Regions from separate parts of the Erwinia sp. 1181_3 genome, predicted to be linked through region 2. Evidence: predicted binding sites of a transcription regulator. Region 2 holds the regulator's gene; the other holds the start of a gene.
What was found. Region 2 encodes ArgR, which controls arginine synthesis, uptake and breakdown. Its sites were predicted from a motif close to ANTGAATAAAAATACANT; they were not measured.
Positions count from the first base shown of each region.

Region 1: the regulator ArgR is predicted to act here: its motif matches at 6,502-6,519, upstream of argA (amino-acid N-acetyltransferase).

Region 1 is NZ_VTDE01000007.1:75,342-83,861, forward strand. Features, by position in the region: gene recB (exodeoxyribonuclease V subunit beta) at 1-3,202, shown strand, start outside; gene recD (exodeoxyribonuclease V subunit alpha) at 3,199-5,037, shown strand; gene argA (amino-acid N-acetyltransferase) at 5,114-6,469, opposite strand; gene amiC (N-acetylmuramoyl-L-alanine amidase AmiC) at 6,701-7,948, shown strand; tRNA gene FY046_RS17040 (tRNA-Met) at 8,034-8,110, opposite strand; tRNA gene FY046_RS17045 (tRNA-Met) at 8,158-8,234, opposite strand; tRNA gene FY046_RS17050 (tRNA-Met) at 8,311-8,387, opposite strand.
Region 2 is NZ_VTDE01000003.1:707,585-716,104, forward strand. Features, by position in the region: gene zapG (Z-ring associated protein ZapG) at 1-73, shown strand, start outside; gene degQ (serine endoprotease DegQ) at 197-1,582, shown strand; gene degS (outer membrane-stress sensor serine endopeptidase DegS) at 1,665-2,735, shown strand; gene mdh (malate dehydrogenase) at 2,809-3,744, opposite strand; gene argR (transcriptional regulator ArgR) at 4,063-4,533, shown strand; gene yhcN (peroxide/acid stress response protein YhcN) at 4,961-5,224, shown strand; gene yhcN (peroxide/acid stress response protein YhcN) at 5,350-5,619, shown strand; gene yhcN (peroxide/acid stress response protein YhcN) at 5,712-5,975, shown strand; gene FY046_RS11750 (barstar family protein) at 6,058-6,327, opposite strand; gene FY046_RS11755 (NAD-dependent succinate-semialdehyde dehydrogenase) at 6,365-7,819, opposite strand; gene aaeB (p-hydroxybenzoic acid efflux pump subunit AaeB) at 7,958-8,520, opposite strand, start outside.

The DNA.
Region 1 (8,520 bases), on a different contig from region 2:
ATCAATGCTGCTGGCCGCAGAACGGCAGATGGATGAGGCCGGTATCTTTACTATTCACGGTTTCTGCCAGCGTATGCTGAATCTCAACGCCTTTGAATCCGGCATGCTGTTTGAACAGGAGTTGATTGAGGACGAAACCCCGTTGCGCCGTCGCGCAACGGCCGATTTCTGGCGTCGTCACTGCTATCCGTTGCCGCTGCCAGTGGCGCGCGTGGTGCGTCAACTGTGGGAAGGGCCGGAGCAACTGCTGAAAACGCTTTCGCCGTGGCTGGGGGGAGAAGCGCCAGCGCTCAAATCAGCGCCAGACCGCGATGAAACGCTGGAGCAGCGCCATGAGAAAATCATTGCCCACATCGACCTGCTGAAACAGGCATGGCTGGCGGCAGGCGATTTGCAGTCGCTGGTTGAGTCCTCCGGTGTGGACAAGCGCAGTTACAGTAGTAAGCACTTACCTAACTGGCTGGAAAAAATTACCCAGTGGGCGCAGGCAGCAACGGAAGACTATGAGGTCGCGAAAGACCTTGAGCGTTTTGGTCAGCGCGTGCTGTCGGATAAAACCAAGAAAGGCGAGCCGCCACGGCATCCGTTGTTTGACCAGATTGATGCCTTCCTCGCAGAGCCTCTGTCATTGCGCGACCTGGTGATTGCCCGGGCGTTGCACGAGGTGCGTTTTGTGACCCAGCAGGAGAAACGCCTGCATGCGCAGATGGGGTTTGATGACTTGCTGGGGCGTTTTGATGCTGCATTGCAGCAGCCGGGGGGGGCCGCGCTGGCAGCGGCAATCCGTCAGCGTTACCCGGTCGCCCTGATCGATGAATTCCAGGACACCGATCCCCAGCAATACCGCATCTTCCACACGCTGTATGCGCGGCAGCCAGACAGTGCACTGCTGCTGATCGGCGATCCGAAACAGGCTATCTACGCCTTCCGTGGTGCGGATATCTTTACCTATATGAAGGCGCGAGCAGAAGTTAGTGCTCACTATACGCTTGAGACTAACTGGCGCTCATCACCGGCGATGGTGGATGGCGTTAATAAGCTGTTTTTGCACCAGGTAAACCCGTTTTTATTCAATGATATCCCGTTTATTACCGTCAGCCCGGCAGAGCCGAACGCCACTCTGAGCTTTAGCCTGGAGGGAGCAGAACAGCCGGCTTTGCAGTTCTGGTTGCAGCCCGGCGAGGGCGTTGGGGTCAGTGATTACCAGCAGTTTATGGCGCGCCAGTGTGCCGCGGAAATTCGCCGCTGGCTCAGTGCCGGGCAGCAGGGCACCGCGATGATCGGTAAGGCCGGTAAACAGCAGCCGGTGCGTGCCTCGGATATCACGATTCTGGTGCGTAGCCGTAGTGAGGCCTCGGTGATGCGTGAGGCATTAAACGGCCTGGCAATCCCCTCGGTGTATCTCTCCAACCGTGACAGCGTATTTACCACACCGGAAGCCCGCGAAATGCTGTGGCTGTTGCAGGCGGTGCTGGCACCGGAGCAGGAGCGTGTTCTGCGCAGTGCGCTGGCCAGCAGCCTGCTGGGCCTTGATGCCCGGGCACTGGATGCGCTGAACCAGGACGAACGGGCCTGGGATGCCCTGGTGGATGAATTTGCCGACTACCGCCAGCGTTGGTTAAAGCGCGGTGTACTGCCGATGCTGCGCGATCTGATGGTGAAACGGCATATTGCGGAAAACCTCCTGGCGTCCGACAGCGGGGAACGCCGTCTGACCGATCTGCTGCATCTGGGTGAACTGTTGCAGGAGGCTGCAGCCACCCTCGACAGTGAACATGCGCTGGTGCGTTGGCTCGCTCAGCAGGTGGAACAGCCGGACGGGCAAGTGGCTAACCAGCAGTTGCGCCTGGAGAGCGATCGTAACCTGGTGCAGATTGTCACCATCCATAAATCGAAAGGTTTACAGTATCCGCTGGTGTGGTTGCCATTTGTTGCCAACTTCCGCGAGGCGGAAAACGGCGTTTATCACGATCGTCAAACCTTCGAAGCGTTGCTCGACTTACAACAAGGGGAAGAGAGCGTGGCGCTGGCCGAGCAGGAAAGGCTGGCAGAAGATCTGCGCTTGCTGTATGTGGCGCTGACGCGCTCGGTTTACCACTGTAGCGTCGGTATTGCTCCCCTGATTAAAGGCACACGTAAAAAAGAGGGCGACAGCGACCTGCACCGCAGCGCGTTGGGCTACTTGATCCAGCAAGGCGAAGCGGCAGATGCCGCAGGATTAAGGACGGCACTGCTGAGCCTGCAAAGTGATACGACCGCGGTCGTTATTCCGCAGGAACCGGACGATACGCCGTGGCAGCCACAGCACGAAGACCCACAGCGCCTGAGCAGCCAGCAGTTACAACGTACCCTGCGCGATGACTGGCGAGTGACCAGTTATTCCGGCCTGCAACAGCACGGACATGCGCCCGCGCTGGACCTGCTGCCCCGGCTGGATGTTGATGCGGTGGGGGAAGCCAGCGATGAGCTGTTACCACAGCTTACGCCGCACACTTTCCCGCGCGGAGCGGCACCGGGCACCTTCCTGCATGGATTGTTCGAAACCCTCGAATTTACCGCACCGTTGGAAGATGACTGGCTGGCGCTTCAGCTTAGTCGTCAGGGGCTGGACGAGGCCTGGCATCCGGTGATGCATGACTGGCTCGGGCGTATTTTGCATACGCCGCTCAATGACAGTGGCGTGAGCCTGGATCAGCTTGCACCTGAAGCCCGGCGAGTTGAGCTGCAATTTTATCTGCCGATTTCACGTCTTCTGACGGCTGATGCACTGGACCAGGTGGTGCGCCAGGACCCGCTTTCGGCTGACTGCCCGCCGCTCGATTTTTATCAGGTGCAGGGCATGCTGAAAGGCTTTATCGACTTGGTCTTTTGCTGGCAGGGAAAATATTACCTGCTGGATTACAAATCGAACTGGCTGGGTGAGGACAGTAGCGCTTACACGCGTCCGGCTATGGCGCAGGCGATGCAGTCACATCGCTACGACCTGCAGTACCAGCTTTACACGCTGGCGCTGCATCGCTATCTGCGGCACCGTCTGGCGGACTATGACTACGAACGTCATTTCGGTGGCGTGATTTATCTGTTCCTGCGTGGCCTGGACGGGACGGAGGGAAGCAATGGCATTTACAGCACGCGGCCCCAGGCAGACTTTGTCACTGCGCTTGACCAGCTGTTTGCTAACAACGCGGAGCAGGGCGCATGACGCTGACAGAAGGATTAAAGCAGGCGCAGCGACTGCGGCTATTGCGGCCCCTTGATGTGCAGTTTGCGCAGATGGTGGCGACAGCAGAGCAACCGGCGCTGATGCTGGCGGCCGCACTGGTCAGTCGCGATGCGGGGGAAGGGCACGTCTGTCTGCCGCTGGACCAACTGCATCCTGAGGCTTTTTTTGCCGGCCGTCACCCGGAGCTGGCGCAGGCATTGTGGCAGGCGGCAGGAGCACCACAGGACTGGGCTGATACATTACTGGCACAAACCGCCGTCAGCAACGGGGAGTCAGCGACGCCGCTGGTGTTACATCAACAGCGGCTGTATCTGCACCGGATGTGGCAGAGCGAAGGGGAAGTGGCGCAGTTTGTGCAGCGCCAGCAGCATGCCGTCGCACTGGATGAGGCGCAGGTGCGCCAGACGCTTGACCGCTATTTCGGCCAGCAGCCTGACGACTGGCAGAAAATTGCCGCTGCCGTGGCGCTCACCCGTCAGGTTGCAGTGATTTCAGGCGGGCCGGGCACCGGGAAGACCACAACGGTGGCGAAATTACTCGCCAGCCTGATTGAGCTATCAGTGACGGCGCCACGGATTGAACTGGCAGCTCCAACCGGGAAAGCGGCAGCCCGACTCACGGAGTCACTGGGAAAAACGCTACAGGAACTGACGCTGGACGAGGAGATTCGCAGCCGTTTCCCGACGGAGGCGACCACGCTGCACCGCCTGCTGGGCGCACTGCCAGGCAGCCAACGCATGCGTTACCACCGGGGTAATCCGTTGCATCTGGACGTGCTGGTGGTGGATGAAGCCTCAATGGTCGATCTGCCGATGCTGGCTAACCTGATCGCGGCGCTGCCTTCACAGGCACGAGTGATCTTCTTGGGTGACCGCGACCAGCTTGCCTCGGTAGAGGCGGGTGCCGTATTGGGGGATATCTGCCGCTGTGCCGAATTCGGTTACAGCCTGGAGCGTGCCGCTGAACTCACGCGTCTGACGGGGTGTGACGTTGCCGGGCGTGAGGATGCCAGTGCTTCTGTGGTGCGCGATATGATCTGCCTGCTGCGGAAAAGCTACCGTTTTACAGCGTCATCAGGTATTGGTCAGCTGGCGCTGGCGGTCAACGCCGGTGAGGTGAAGCGGGTTGAGCAGGTCTTCAGCGGTGGATTTACGGATATTCGTCGCCAGGCACTGAGCAGCAGCGAGGATTACCAGCAGCTGTTGAATGACTGTGTGGCGGGTTATCGCGGCTATCTGAAATTGCTCGCCGCCGGAGCGCCGCCTGCTGAGGTTTTGGCGGAGTTTGGCCGATTCCAACTGCTGTGCGCCCTGCGCGAGGGGCCATTTGGGGTTGCCGGACTGAATGAACGCATTGAGCAGTCGCTGCGCCAGGCGGGGCTGATTCGCCGCGTTGTGGCGATGAACGGCAAGTGGTTTGTCGGGCGGCCTGTGATGATTGCCCGTAATGACCGGGCGCTGGGGTTGTTTAACGGCGATATCGGTATTGCGATGCTGGACGATGAGCAGCAGCTGAAAGTGTTTTTCCCACTGCCCGATGGCAGCATCAAGGCTGTGCAACCGAGCCGCCTGCCGCCGCATGACAGCGCCTGGGCGATGACGGTGCATAAGTCGCAGGGATCGGAGTTTGAACATACGCTGATGGTGTTACCAAATCAGATCATGCCGGTGCTGACGCGTGAGCTGGTGTATACCGCCATCACGCGTGCCAAACGGCAGCTAACGCTGTACGCCGATAAAGGCGTGTTTAACGCCGCAGTGAAGATGCGCACGCAAAGGCGCAGTGGGCTGGTGGATCGATTAACGCAGGTTTAGGGGGACGGGCATGCCCGTCCCGGTTAACATCGAACGGAGCATGCCTCGCCCCGTCGGTTAATCGTGCGGTGCGCGATTAACTTTGCCGCGTATGGGCGTTGGCTTCCCGCAGGTCGACCATCAGCACTTTGGAACGACGCTGATAGTTGTACATCTGTTTTTTGCTTTCCGGCAGCAGTTCGATATCCACCGGGACAAAACCACGTTCCTGGAACCAGTGAATACTGCGCGTGGTCAGCACAAACAGTTTTTTTAACCCCATCTGGCGTGCCTGTAACGCTACGCGCTCCAGCAGTGCCTCGCCGCGTGCCGAACTGCGGTAATCCGGGTGTACTGCCACGCAGGCCATTTCACCGATCTGCTCTTCGGGGAATGGATAAAGTGCAGCGCAGCCGATGGTCAGGTTATCGCGTTCAACAATCGTAAACTTATCGATTTCCATTTCCAGCTGCTCGCGCGAGCGGCGCACCAGAATGCCCTGCTGCTCCAGCGGGCGGATCAGTTCCAGAATGCCACCAATATCGTTAATCGTGGCGCGGCGGATCTGCTCGGCGCTCTCCATTACAATCTGCGTACCGATACCGTCGCGTGAGAACAGCTCCTGCAACAGGGTGCCATCTTCCTGATAGCTAATCAGGTGACTACGGCGCACGCCGCTGCGGCAGGCTTTCACGGCACCACGCAGGAAGCGCACGGTGCCGGAGTGATAATCATCGCTGGTTTCCAGTTCTTCAATACGCTTCTGCGCTTCATTAGGGAATAGCTCGGAAACAATATTGCCTTCATTGTTCGTCACGCCCTGTTCGGAACAGAAGCCGATCATTTTTTCAGCTTTCAGTTTGATCGCCAGCTGGGTGGCAACCTCTTCAGAGGTCAGGTTGAAGCTCTCTCCGGTGACCGAAACGGCGACGGGCCCCATCAGCACGATGGCACCGCTGTCCAGCTGGCGATGAATGGCTTCTTCATCGATACGACGAATACGGCCGCTGTGACAGTAGTCCACGCCGTCATCCACGCCCAGCGGCTGGGCAATAATAAAGTTGCCGCTGACCACATTAATATGTGCGCCCTGTAACGGCGTGTTATTGAGGCTCATCGACAGGCGGGCAGTGATATCCAGCTGTAAACGGCCTGCGGCCTGTTTGACCAGCTCCAACGACTGCGCATCCGTAACGCGGGTATGTTTATGGTAGAGCGGTTCGAGGTTACGCTCGGCGAGGCTGGCATCAATTTGCGGGCGGGCGCCATACACTACGACCAGGCGGATACCCAGGCTGTGCAGCAGGCCGATATCATTGACGATGCTTGAGAAGTTCTCATGCTCGATGGCTTCACCACCCAGCATAATGACAAACGTTTTACCACGATGGGCGTTGATATAGGGAACTGTATGGCGGAATCCCTGGACCAGCTCGGTACTACGTTCCTTCACGGCAAACCCTCTTTGAATTATTATTCGGTAAAAGTGTATTTTTATTCTTTTATCACTCCGGGTGCAAGTGGCATTTATCCTTACTTATCACCTGCTACCGCATTTCTCTGTGGCTAATGCCCTGCATTTATTCGCTTTTTTTGGGTGACACTGCCTGGTGGATTCGTTAAAGTTTTTGCAAAATTTTTGTTATTGGCTTTTTATTAAACACAGCAACGCATCAGGAGTGGCATGACCGATTCAACCTCACTTAACCGGCGGCGGTTATTACAAGGGGCAGGCGCAGCCTGGTTACTCAGCATCAGCCGTGTCGGCATGGCCGCCAGCGGCCATGTGGTCGCGATCCGCCTCTGGCCTTCTTCTACTTATTCACGTCTGACCATTGAGTCCAACACGCCGCTTAAGTATAAGCAGTTTGCCCTCAGCAATCCCGATCGCGTGGTCGTGGATATCGATAATATCCGGCTGAATTCGGCGCTGAATAGCGTGGGCAATCTGGTCCGTCAGGACGATCCCTATATTAAAAATGCGCGTGTCGGCCAGTTCGACCAAAACACCGTCCGGCTGGTGCTTGAGCTAAAGCAAAACGTTGCGCCGCGTATTTTTACGCTCGATCCGGTTGCCGGGATCAAAAATCGTCTGGTACTGGATCTCTATCCGGTGCAAACACAACAGCACAATGATGATCCGCTACTGGCATTGCTGGAAGATTACAACAAGGGCGATCTCGAACGCAGCCAGCCAGCGGCCGCACCGCTTCCCGGTAAGGCGGGTCGGGATCGTCCCATTGTCATCATGATCGATCCCGGCCACGGCGGTGAAGACTCCGGGGCCGTTGGTAAGCATAAAACGCGCGAGAAAGATGTGGTGCTGAAGATTGGCCGACGGCTGAAGGCCCTGATCGATAAGCAGCCGAACATGCGTGCCTATATGACGCGCAATGAGGATGTCTTTATTCCCCTGAAAGTGCGTGTGGCGAAAGCGCGCAAGCAGCGTGCCGACCTGTTTATCTCGATTCATGCTGATGCATTTACCAGCCGTGCGGCACGCGGATCATCGGTGTTTGCGCTGTCGACGAAAGGGGCAACCAGTACCGCTGCCCGTTTTCTGGCACAGACGCAGAATGAATCCGATCTGATTGGGGGCGTTAGCAGAAGCGGCGACCGTTACCTCGACCACACCATGTTCGATATGGTGCAGAGCCTGACGATTAACGACAGTCTGAAGTTTGGCAAAGAGGTGTTGTCGCGCATGGGGAAAATTAACCATCTGCATAAGCGGACGGTGGATCAGGCAGGCTTTGCGGTACTGAAAGCACCGGATATCCCTTCGATTCTGGTAGAAACGGCCTTTATAAGCAATATCGAAGAGGAACGTAAATTACGCACCACACGTTTTCAGCATCAGGTGGCGGATTCCATTCTGGCAGGGATTAAAGCGTATTTTGCTAACGGTGCGCCGCTGGCACTGCATAAATAGTCAACGGGCGGAAAGGATTCCGCTGTGATTCAGCAAGAGGGGGACAAACGACACATACAAAAAAACACCCTTAAGGGTGTTTAATTGGTTGCGGGAGCCGGATTTGAACCGACGACCTTCGGGTTATGAGCCCGACGAGCTACCAGGCTGCTCCATCCCGCGTCCGATTAACGCTTTAACTACTTTTACTTCCACCCACGACGGATAATTGGTTGCGGGAGCCGGATTTGAACCGACGACCTTCGGGTTATGAGCCCGACGAGCTACCAGGCTGCTCCATCCCGCGTCCGCGTGGTTTGTCGCTTCCATCACGACAACTATCTTCTTTACTGCTTAACTCAATCTTACAGACTTTAGTTAATTGGTTGCGGGAGCCGGATTTGAACCGACGACCTTCGGGTTATGAGCCCGACGAGCTACCAGGCTGCTCCATCCCGCGTCCGTGGTTGCGCACTATACGCCTGATGGGTTTTCTTGCAACCCCTTTTTGCAGATAAGTGGCTAAAATCGTGGTTGTGATGGATTTTTACGCTCAGATGCTGGAATGTTGCACAAATGCCTCAGGTCTTTTT
Region 2 (8,520 bases):
GCCAGTGCAAATGCCGCGTGATTACCCGGACAGCGCTTCTGGCCTGCTGCGTGGCGATCGCGCTGCCAAATAATTTTTATTGGGGGTGCCTGGCACCCTCTCGTTTCTGAACGGTCATACCTGTATCACTCAACATATAGCCTGCAATTCCGGGTACACCTTTATTTATTCCCCTGGTAGCGAGAGCTGAGTCCCGATGAAGAAGAAATCATTTCTGTTAAGCGCACTGGCATTAAGTATTGGCGTCAATCTGGCCGTGGTCCCTGCGACCCAGGCATCGCTGCCTTCCCAGATTCAGGGACAACCGTTGCCGAGCCTGGCACCGATGTTGGAAAAAGTTCTGCCTGCCGTGGTCAGCGTTCACGTTGAGGGAACCGAGAGCGACAGCAAACAGCAACAGATCCCCGAGCAGTTAAAGCGCTTCTTCGAACAGAACGGCCAGGATGGTGCACAAGGTGACGAAAAATCACAAGAGTTTGAAGGACTGGCGTCAGGTGTGATCATTGATGCGGCAAAAGGTTACGTGCTGACCAATAACCACGTGGTTAACGGCGCAGACAAAATCAGCGTGCAGCTGAGCGACGGCCGCGAGTTCGATGCCAAACTGGTTGGCCACGATGAGCAGACCGATATTGCGCTCATCCAGCTCAATGGCGCCACGAAGCTAACGCAAGTTAAAATTGCCGACTCTGACCAGCTTAAAGTCGGGGATTTTGCCGTTGCGATCGGTAATCCGTTTGGACTGGGTCAGACCGCCACCTCAGGAATTGTCTCTGCCCTGGGGCGCAGTGGGCTGAACCTGGAAGGGTTGGAAAACTTTATCCAGACCGATGCGGCCATCAACCGGGGTAACTCCGGTGGAGCGCTGGTGAATCTCAATGGTGAACTGATCGGCCTGAACACGGCTATTCTGGCCTCCAGCGGCGGCAATATCGGCATTGGCTTTGCTATCCCCAGTAATATGGCGATGGGCCTTGCACAGCAGTTGATCCAGTTTGGCGAAGTTAAGCGTGGCCAGTTGGGAATCAAAGGCACCGAGATGACCGCTGAGATGGCGAAAGCCTTTAATGTCGACGTTCAACGTGGCGCTTTCGTCAACGAAGTATTACCCCAGTCCGCCGCGGCCAAAGCAGGCATCAAAGCCGGTGACATCATTACCAGCGTCGACGGTAAAGCCATCGCCAACTTTGCGGAACTGCGGGTGAAAATCGGCACCACCCCGCCGGGCCAGGATGTGAAGATCGGCCTGTTACGTGATGCTAAGCCACTCACCGTAACTGTGAAGCTGGATAACAGCACCCAGAGTAGCGCTGGCGCAGAGCTGACAACGCCAGCTTTACAGGGCGCGACACTCAGTGATGGAGCGGCCAAAGACGGCACCAAAGGGGTGAAAGTCGATGAGGTTGAGAAATCGACTCCCGCCGCCCAGTTTGGTCTGCAGAAAGACGATGTGATTGTTGGCGTCAACCGTACGCCAGTTCAGAACCTGGCCGAACTGCGTAAACTGCTGGAAGCAAAACCACCGCTACTGGCACTGAGCGTGATGCGCGGTGAAGAGAATATCTACCTGCTCCTGCCTTAACCCTCTTGCGCAGACACGGGCTACTGTGTCTGCGTAACTCATGCTATTCTGCCAGTCGTTCTTTCATTCACCGCTTAAGACCATGTTTCTTAAAATTTTGCGTTCAGTGATCTTTGGCCTGATTGTGGCCGGTATTCTTCTGGTAGCCGTACCGAGCCTCAGGCTTGGGGGCGACCTGTTGCCGCGCTCCAGCTCCAGTACCAGCACCACCAGTGAAGAACCTGTCAGTTACAATGCCGGGGTCCGCCGCGCGGCACCTGCCGTGGTCTATGTCTATAACCACAGCGCCAGCGGCTCAACAGATGTCCTGGGCTCAGGCGTCATAATGGATCCTCGTGGCTATATCCTGACCAATAAACATGTGATTAATGATGCCAGTCAGATTATCGTTAATCTGCAGGATGGACGCTCCTTTGAAGCCATGCTGGTCGGGTCAGATACGCTGACCGACCTGGCCGTGCTGAAAATCAATGCCTCCAGTTTGCCGGTGATCCCCATCAACCCGCAACGAGTCGCACACGTTGGCGACCTGGTAATGGCGATTGGTAACCCCTACAACATCGGACAAACCGTCACCCAGGGCATTATCGGTGCCACGGGGCGCGTTGGCCTCAGCCCTTCCCGTCATCAGGATTTCCTGCAAACAGATGCCTCGATTAACCGTGGCAACTCTGGCGGTGCGCTGATTAATTCTCTGGGTGAACTGATGGGGATTAATACGCTATCGTTTGATAAAAGTAGCAACGGTGAAACACCGGAAGGGCTGGGGTTTGCTATCCCCACCAAACTGGCGACTAAGGTGATGGAAAAGCTGATCCGCGATGGTCGCGTGATCCGTGGCTATATCGGTATCACGGGCCAGGAATTCCGACGCTCCAGTGGGCTGGAGACAGGAATAGAGCACCCTCAGCTTCAGGGTATCGTCGTTACCTATGTTAAAGCTGGTGGGCCCGCCGATATTGCCGGTATTCATGTCAATGACACGATTACCCGGGTCAACAACGTTCAGGCGGCTTCACCGCTGGAAACGATGGATCAGGTGGCGGAAATACGCCCGGGAACGGTGATTAACGTAGAAATCAGCCGTGAGGGTAAAAAGATGACGCTGCCAGTCACGGTTCAGGAATACCCGGAAGAGAATCAGACGCAGTAGTTTGACAGACATCCACCCCGGACAGAGCCGGGGTGAACAGCACCGCTACGGGTGCCATATATGAAGGGGTAAGTTACTTAACGAACTCTTCGCCGAGAGTAATATCCTTCTTCAGCGTGTCCAGCATGCCATCCAGCGACTGCTGTTCAAACGCACTCAGTGCACCGATCGGACGACGTTCGACAATACCGTTTTTGCCCAGCAGCAACGGCTGTGAGAAGAAACGCGCATACTCGCCATCTCCTTCAACATAAGCACATTCAACAATGTTGCTTTCGCCTTTCAGAGCACGCACCAGAGACAAACCAAAGACCGCAGCCGCGTGGCCCATCGACAAAGTTGCAGAGCCGCCACCCGCTTTTGCCTCGACCACTTCAGTACCCGCATTCTGAATACGTTTCGTCAGTTCAGCGGCTTCCTGCTCGGTAAATGTCACGCCAGGGATCTGCGACAGCAATGGCAGGATCGTCACGCCGGAGTGTCCACCAACCACCGGCACATTGAGTTCTTCAGGCTGCTTGCCTTTCAAGGCAGCAACAAATGTGTTCGAACGAATGATATCGAGGGTCGTGATACCAAAAAGTTTATTTTTGTCGTAAACACCTGCTTTCTTCAGCACTTCAGCAGCAATCGCTACCGTGGTATTGACCGGGTTTGTGATGATACCAATCAGTGCTTTTGGGCTGGTTGAGGCGACCTGCTCAATCAGATTACGCACAATGCCGGCATTTACGTTGAAAAGATCTGAACGATCCATACCAGGTTTACGTGCAACACCAGCAGAAATCAGCACTACGTCAGCACCCTTAAGCGCAGGAGTCGCATCTTCACCGCTGAAACCTTCAATTTTGACTGCTGTAGGGATATGGCTTAAATCAACCGCGACACCGGGGGTAACCGGAGCGATATCATAGAGGGAGAGTTCTGAGCCTGCCGGAAGCTGAGTTTTAAGCAGGAGGGCCAAAGCCTGACCAATACCACCTGCTGCACCGAGGACCGCAACTTTCATCCTAAACTCCTTATTATTTTTTGAACATTACATGTGCCGGGAAATCAGTATACAAATACATCGTGATTGGGCGTTACATTACACCTTTAGCGCGTTGTGGAACAACCTCAACATTATAACAAAGTGTTCACAAAGTGCGCATTTCAGCACGGCGTCAGCACGTTTTTTTTCGCCGATAAAATTTGGTAAACTGTTGCGGAGACGGCCTTGAATGGCTCCGCGCCCGATTTCTCATTTGCATAAACATTCATTTTATTGCATATTAATGTAATATCCCGCTGAGGGTATCCCTTGATAACCCCCTTTTATCGGTAACCTATGCGTAACCCATCAAAACAAGAAGACCTGATCAAGGCATTCAAAGCCTTACTCAAGGAAGAAAAATTCAGCTCGCAGGGCGAGATTGTCAGCGCACTGCAAGAAGAAGGCTTCGAGAATATCAATCAGTCGAAAGTGTCACGTATGCTGACGAAGTTCGGCGCAGTGCGCACGCGCAATGCAAAAATGGAGATGGTTTACTGCCTGCCAGCAGAACTGGGCGTGCCGACCACCACCAGTCCGCTAAAAAACCTGGTGCTGGATATCGACTTTAACGATGCACTGGTTGTGATTCACACCAGCCCGGGTGCCGCACAGTTGATTGCACGCCTGCTGGATTCACTGGGTAAAGCAGAAGGTATTCTTGGAACCATCGCCGGAGATGACACCATCTTTATTACGCCTGCACGCGCCTTCTCGGTGAAGCAACTCTACGATGCGGTGCTGGTACTCTTCGAGCAAGAGTTATAAGGCACCACTGGCGTTAACCTGGCGGCAACACCCGCTGGCCATGCATTTTACTTAGGGCTGATACTGATCGGCCCTTTTTTATTTCCCTGATAAAACAACCAACAGCAGAATATCCCACTCCCTTCTCACCCGGCTCCTTGCGGCTACCACTGCCAAAAATTCTTTCAGCAATGTGATCAACCCCTAATAAGCGCACAAATCGCTAATGTCACGCAGTGCGATGTTTTTACACGTATTTAACAGGGGGCGGGTAAAATATAAGCGTTTTTTATAACGGCTGGTTATTAAAAATGCCATAACGCCAGAAGAATCCCAACAAAAAATTATTAGCGTGCTATTAATTTTTTACGTTATTAGATCTATACTTGTTTTCGTGATGCAAATCACAGTACGTAAAAAGATAAAAACAGTTGACGAGGAAAGTATCATGAACGTTAAAACTACTATTGCTGCATTGAGCGTGTTATCTGCGCTGTCATTTGGTTCTTTTGCCGCTGAATCTGTTAACGCCGATCAGGCTAAGAATTTGCAATCTATCGGCGTCATTAGCGTTAGCGGTGTCGCCGGATCGCCGATGGATATCCATCAGGCTCTGAATAATAAAGCAACTGAGAAAGGCGCCAGCGCTTACCGCGTTATCGAAGACTATGAGAACGGTAACTGGCACGCGACAGCCGAATTGTACAAATAATTCAGTCAGTCACCTGGACGTCTATTTATTAGTTAATTAATTAATGAAATACGGTAACCCCAAGTATAAAAAACGCTTTTAAGCCCTTTCGGTTACCGCGAAACCCTAATTCTGGAGTCATCATCATGAAAACCACTTTTACCATCGCTGCATTGAGTCTTGCTTCTGTTCTGTCATTCGGCGCCAGCGCCGCGAATCTGGTGACCAATGAGCAGGTCGCCAGCCAGAATCTGCAATCTGCCGGAACCGCAAGCGTCAGCGGCATCAACGGAACGCCAATGGATATCCGTCATGCGCTGTCAGAGAAAGCGGACCAGCAGGGCGCAACCTCTTACCGTGTCATCGAAGCACGTAACGACGGTAACTATCACGCCACCGCTGAACTGTATAAATAACACCGTATCGGGTGCTGCTGCACCCATCCGTGACATGACTGCGGTCATGATGTTGAATCCGCAGGTTGTTGGTCACAATGAGGAGATTAATCATGAAAATTAAAACAACCATCGCTGCATTGGGTCTGTTTTCTGTCGTCAGCTTTGGCGCATCTGCTGCACAGCTGGTCAACAGCCAACAGGCTGAAAATCTGCAATCTGCGGGGACAATTACGTTGAGTGGCGTGGCGGGTACACCGTCGGATATTCGTCAGCAGCTGTCACAAAAAGCCGATCGTGAAGGTGCCAGTGCTTATCGCATTATTGAAGCACGTAATCAGGACAGCTGGCACGCCACCGCCGAGCTCTATAAGTAATTCCTCGTCAATGCACTGCCCATGATGGGCAGGCCAGACGACCTTTTTGGCCCCGTTCGCCGGGGCCCTTTTTTTGCCCTTTTTACCTGACGTTAAAGCGGAGCTGGCCCTCAAGTTCCTCTTCCGCTTCATCAAAGAGCAAAATCAGTGCGCCATATCGTCGTTTCTGACCACTTCCCAGATGGATAAACTCAATCTCCAGCGGTAGCGGCACCTGCGGCTGAATGATGGCATCCCACAGGCTATCCAAATCGCTTATCACACTCGCCGTTAATGCAAACCGTTCACTGAACTGGCGGTAGAAATGCGCCTGGTCGACAATCACATTAAAATCGAAACTCTCTTTTCTCATGCTGGCTGCTCCGCAGGACACACAACCGGGCGTAGGGCTACAGCCCACCAATATGCAGGGCTTTGACTTCCATAAACTCCTCAAGCCCCAGAACCGAACCTTCCCGCCCCAGACCGGAGGCTTTGACGCCACCGAACGGCGCCAACTCAGTAGAGACCGCACACTCATTCACTCCCACCATGCCACTTTCCAGCGCGGCAGAGACGCGGAATACCCGCTGCAGATTTTGTGTATAAAAGTAGGCGGCCAGACCAAACTCGGTATCATTCGCCCGGCGGACGACCTCTTCTTCCGTATCAAAACGGAAGCACGCGGCCACCGGACCGAAGGTCTCTTCATGGGCCAGTTTCATGGTTTCATTCGCTTCCGCAATCACGGTGGGTTGCCAGAAATTCCCCCCCAGCGCATGACGCGCACCACCGGTCACCAGCCTGCCGCCTTGTGCCACGGCATCGTTAACATGTTCTTCGACTTTTTTAAGTGCGGAGGCGTCTATTAGCGGCCCGATCACCACGCCCTCTTCCATCCCGTTACCCACCTTCAGCTTTTTCACTTCCTCCGCCAGTTGACTAACGAAGCGATCGTAAACACGGTTATGGATAAAGAAGCGATTCACGCTGACGCAGACCTGCCCGGCATTACGGAATTTATTAGCAATCGCCCCTTTCACCGCCGCATCAATATCCGCATCGTCAAAGACGATATAGGGTGCGTTGCCCCCCAGCTCCATTGAAACCTTTTTCAGCGTCTCGGCCGCATTGCGCATCAGCAACTTGCCAACTTGTGTGGAACCGGTAAAGGAGATTTTCCGCACCTGATTGCTCGCCATAATGGCATCACTGATCGCCTGCGTATCGCCGGCGACTGCATTCAGAACGCCATCGGGCACGCCCGCTTTTTTCGCCAGCGCCAGCAAGGCGAAGGCAGAAAGCGGCGTGTTATTAGCGGGTTTGATCACGCCGGTACAGCCAGCAGCCAGCGCCGGACCCAGTTTGCGAGTCAGCATGGCCATGGGGAAATTCCACGGTGTAATGGCGGCAACCACCCCAACAGGTTCACGCGTGGCAAGAATGCGGCTGCCCGGCTTTGCCGGAGGAATGATTTCACCATTCGCACGCTTCGCCTGTTCAGCAAACCACTGAATGAAGCTGGCAGCATACTCCACCTCGCCCTCTGCCTCTTTTAATGGTTTACCCTGTTCGGCGGTCATCAGACGCCCCAGCCAGGCTTTGTTTTCAAGGATAAGCTGATACCAGCGTTGCAGAATTTCAGCGCGTTGTTTGGCGGTCTGGGCACGCCAGCCCGGGAAAGCCGCTGCCGCTGCCGCAATGGCCTGCTCAGTTTCTGTTTTGCCCGCTTTTGCCACCTGAGCAATCACTTCCCCGGTCGCGGGGTTGAGCACGTCAAAGGTGCTCGTCGCCTGCTGCCAGCGGCCATTGACCAGAAAGCCAGTCTGAAACAGTTCGTTATCCTTAAGCGTTGAGAGGGCCATCGTTGTCTCCTGATACGGTTTTCATTTGCCTGGCAATAAGTATAGATGGCAAATGACGGTCGTTTTATGACGGAGTGGCATCAGAGAAAGGAATCAGGCAAGGAAAAGCGCTGACAGCGGATGCTGTCAGCGAGGTGATCAAATCTCGATCAGGGTATTCTGATATTTTTTCAGCATCGCAGCCAGTCGTGCAACCGGCTCGGTCACACCGATCGGGGCGTCATACTGTTCCAGCTTTTGCTGATAGATCTCAAACTCTGCGAGCAAGCGTTCAAAGTAATGGCGTTTTTTGATTTCACTGCTGGAGGAGATAACCCGGTCAGCGGTATGGCGCATCTGCTTGTGGAACGCAGAGAGATCGGCATTTACGGGCACATCGGCATCACGCATACGTTGATGACCAATGATCAGCGTCAGCGCCAGCCGGTATTTGTCGATGTCACCGGGGAAGATATTCAGCAGCATAAAGAGTTGCTGATAGAGCGCAGGCAAGTGGTTCTCTTTACGCCGTGCCGGGTTAGTCGTCAGCGCAGAGACCGCAGCATACATCAGGCGATTAAGTAGCGTCCGTCCGACGCGTGCTTTCGAGGTATCGCGTATCAGCAGGATCACCAGCAAGGCAACAAAGCAGCCGATCGCCTGGCCGAGCGCACTGTCGAGAAACAAGCTGACTTCAAACTTCATCGGATTATCCAGTGTCA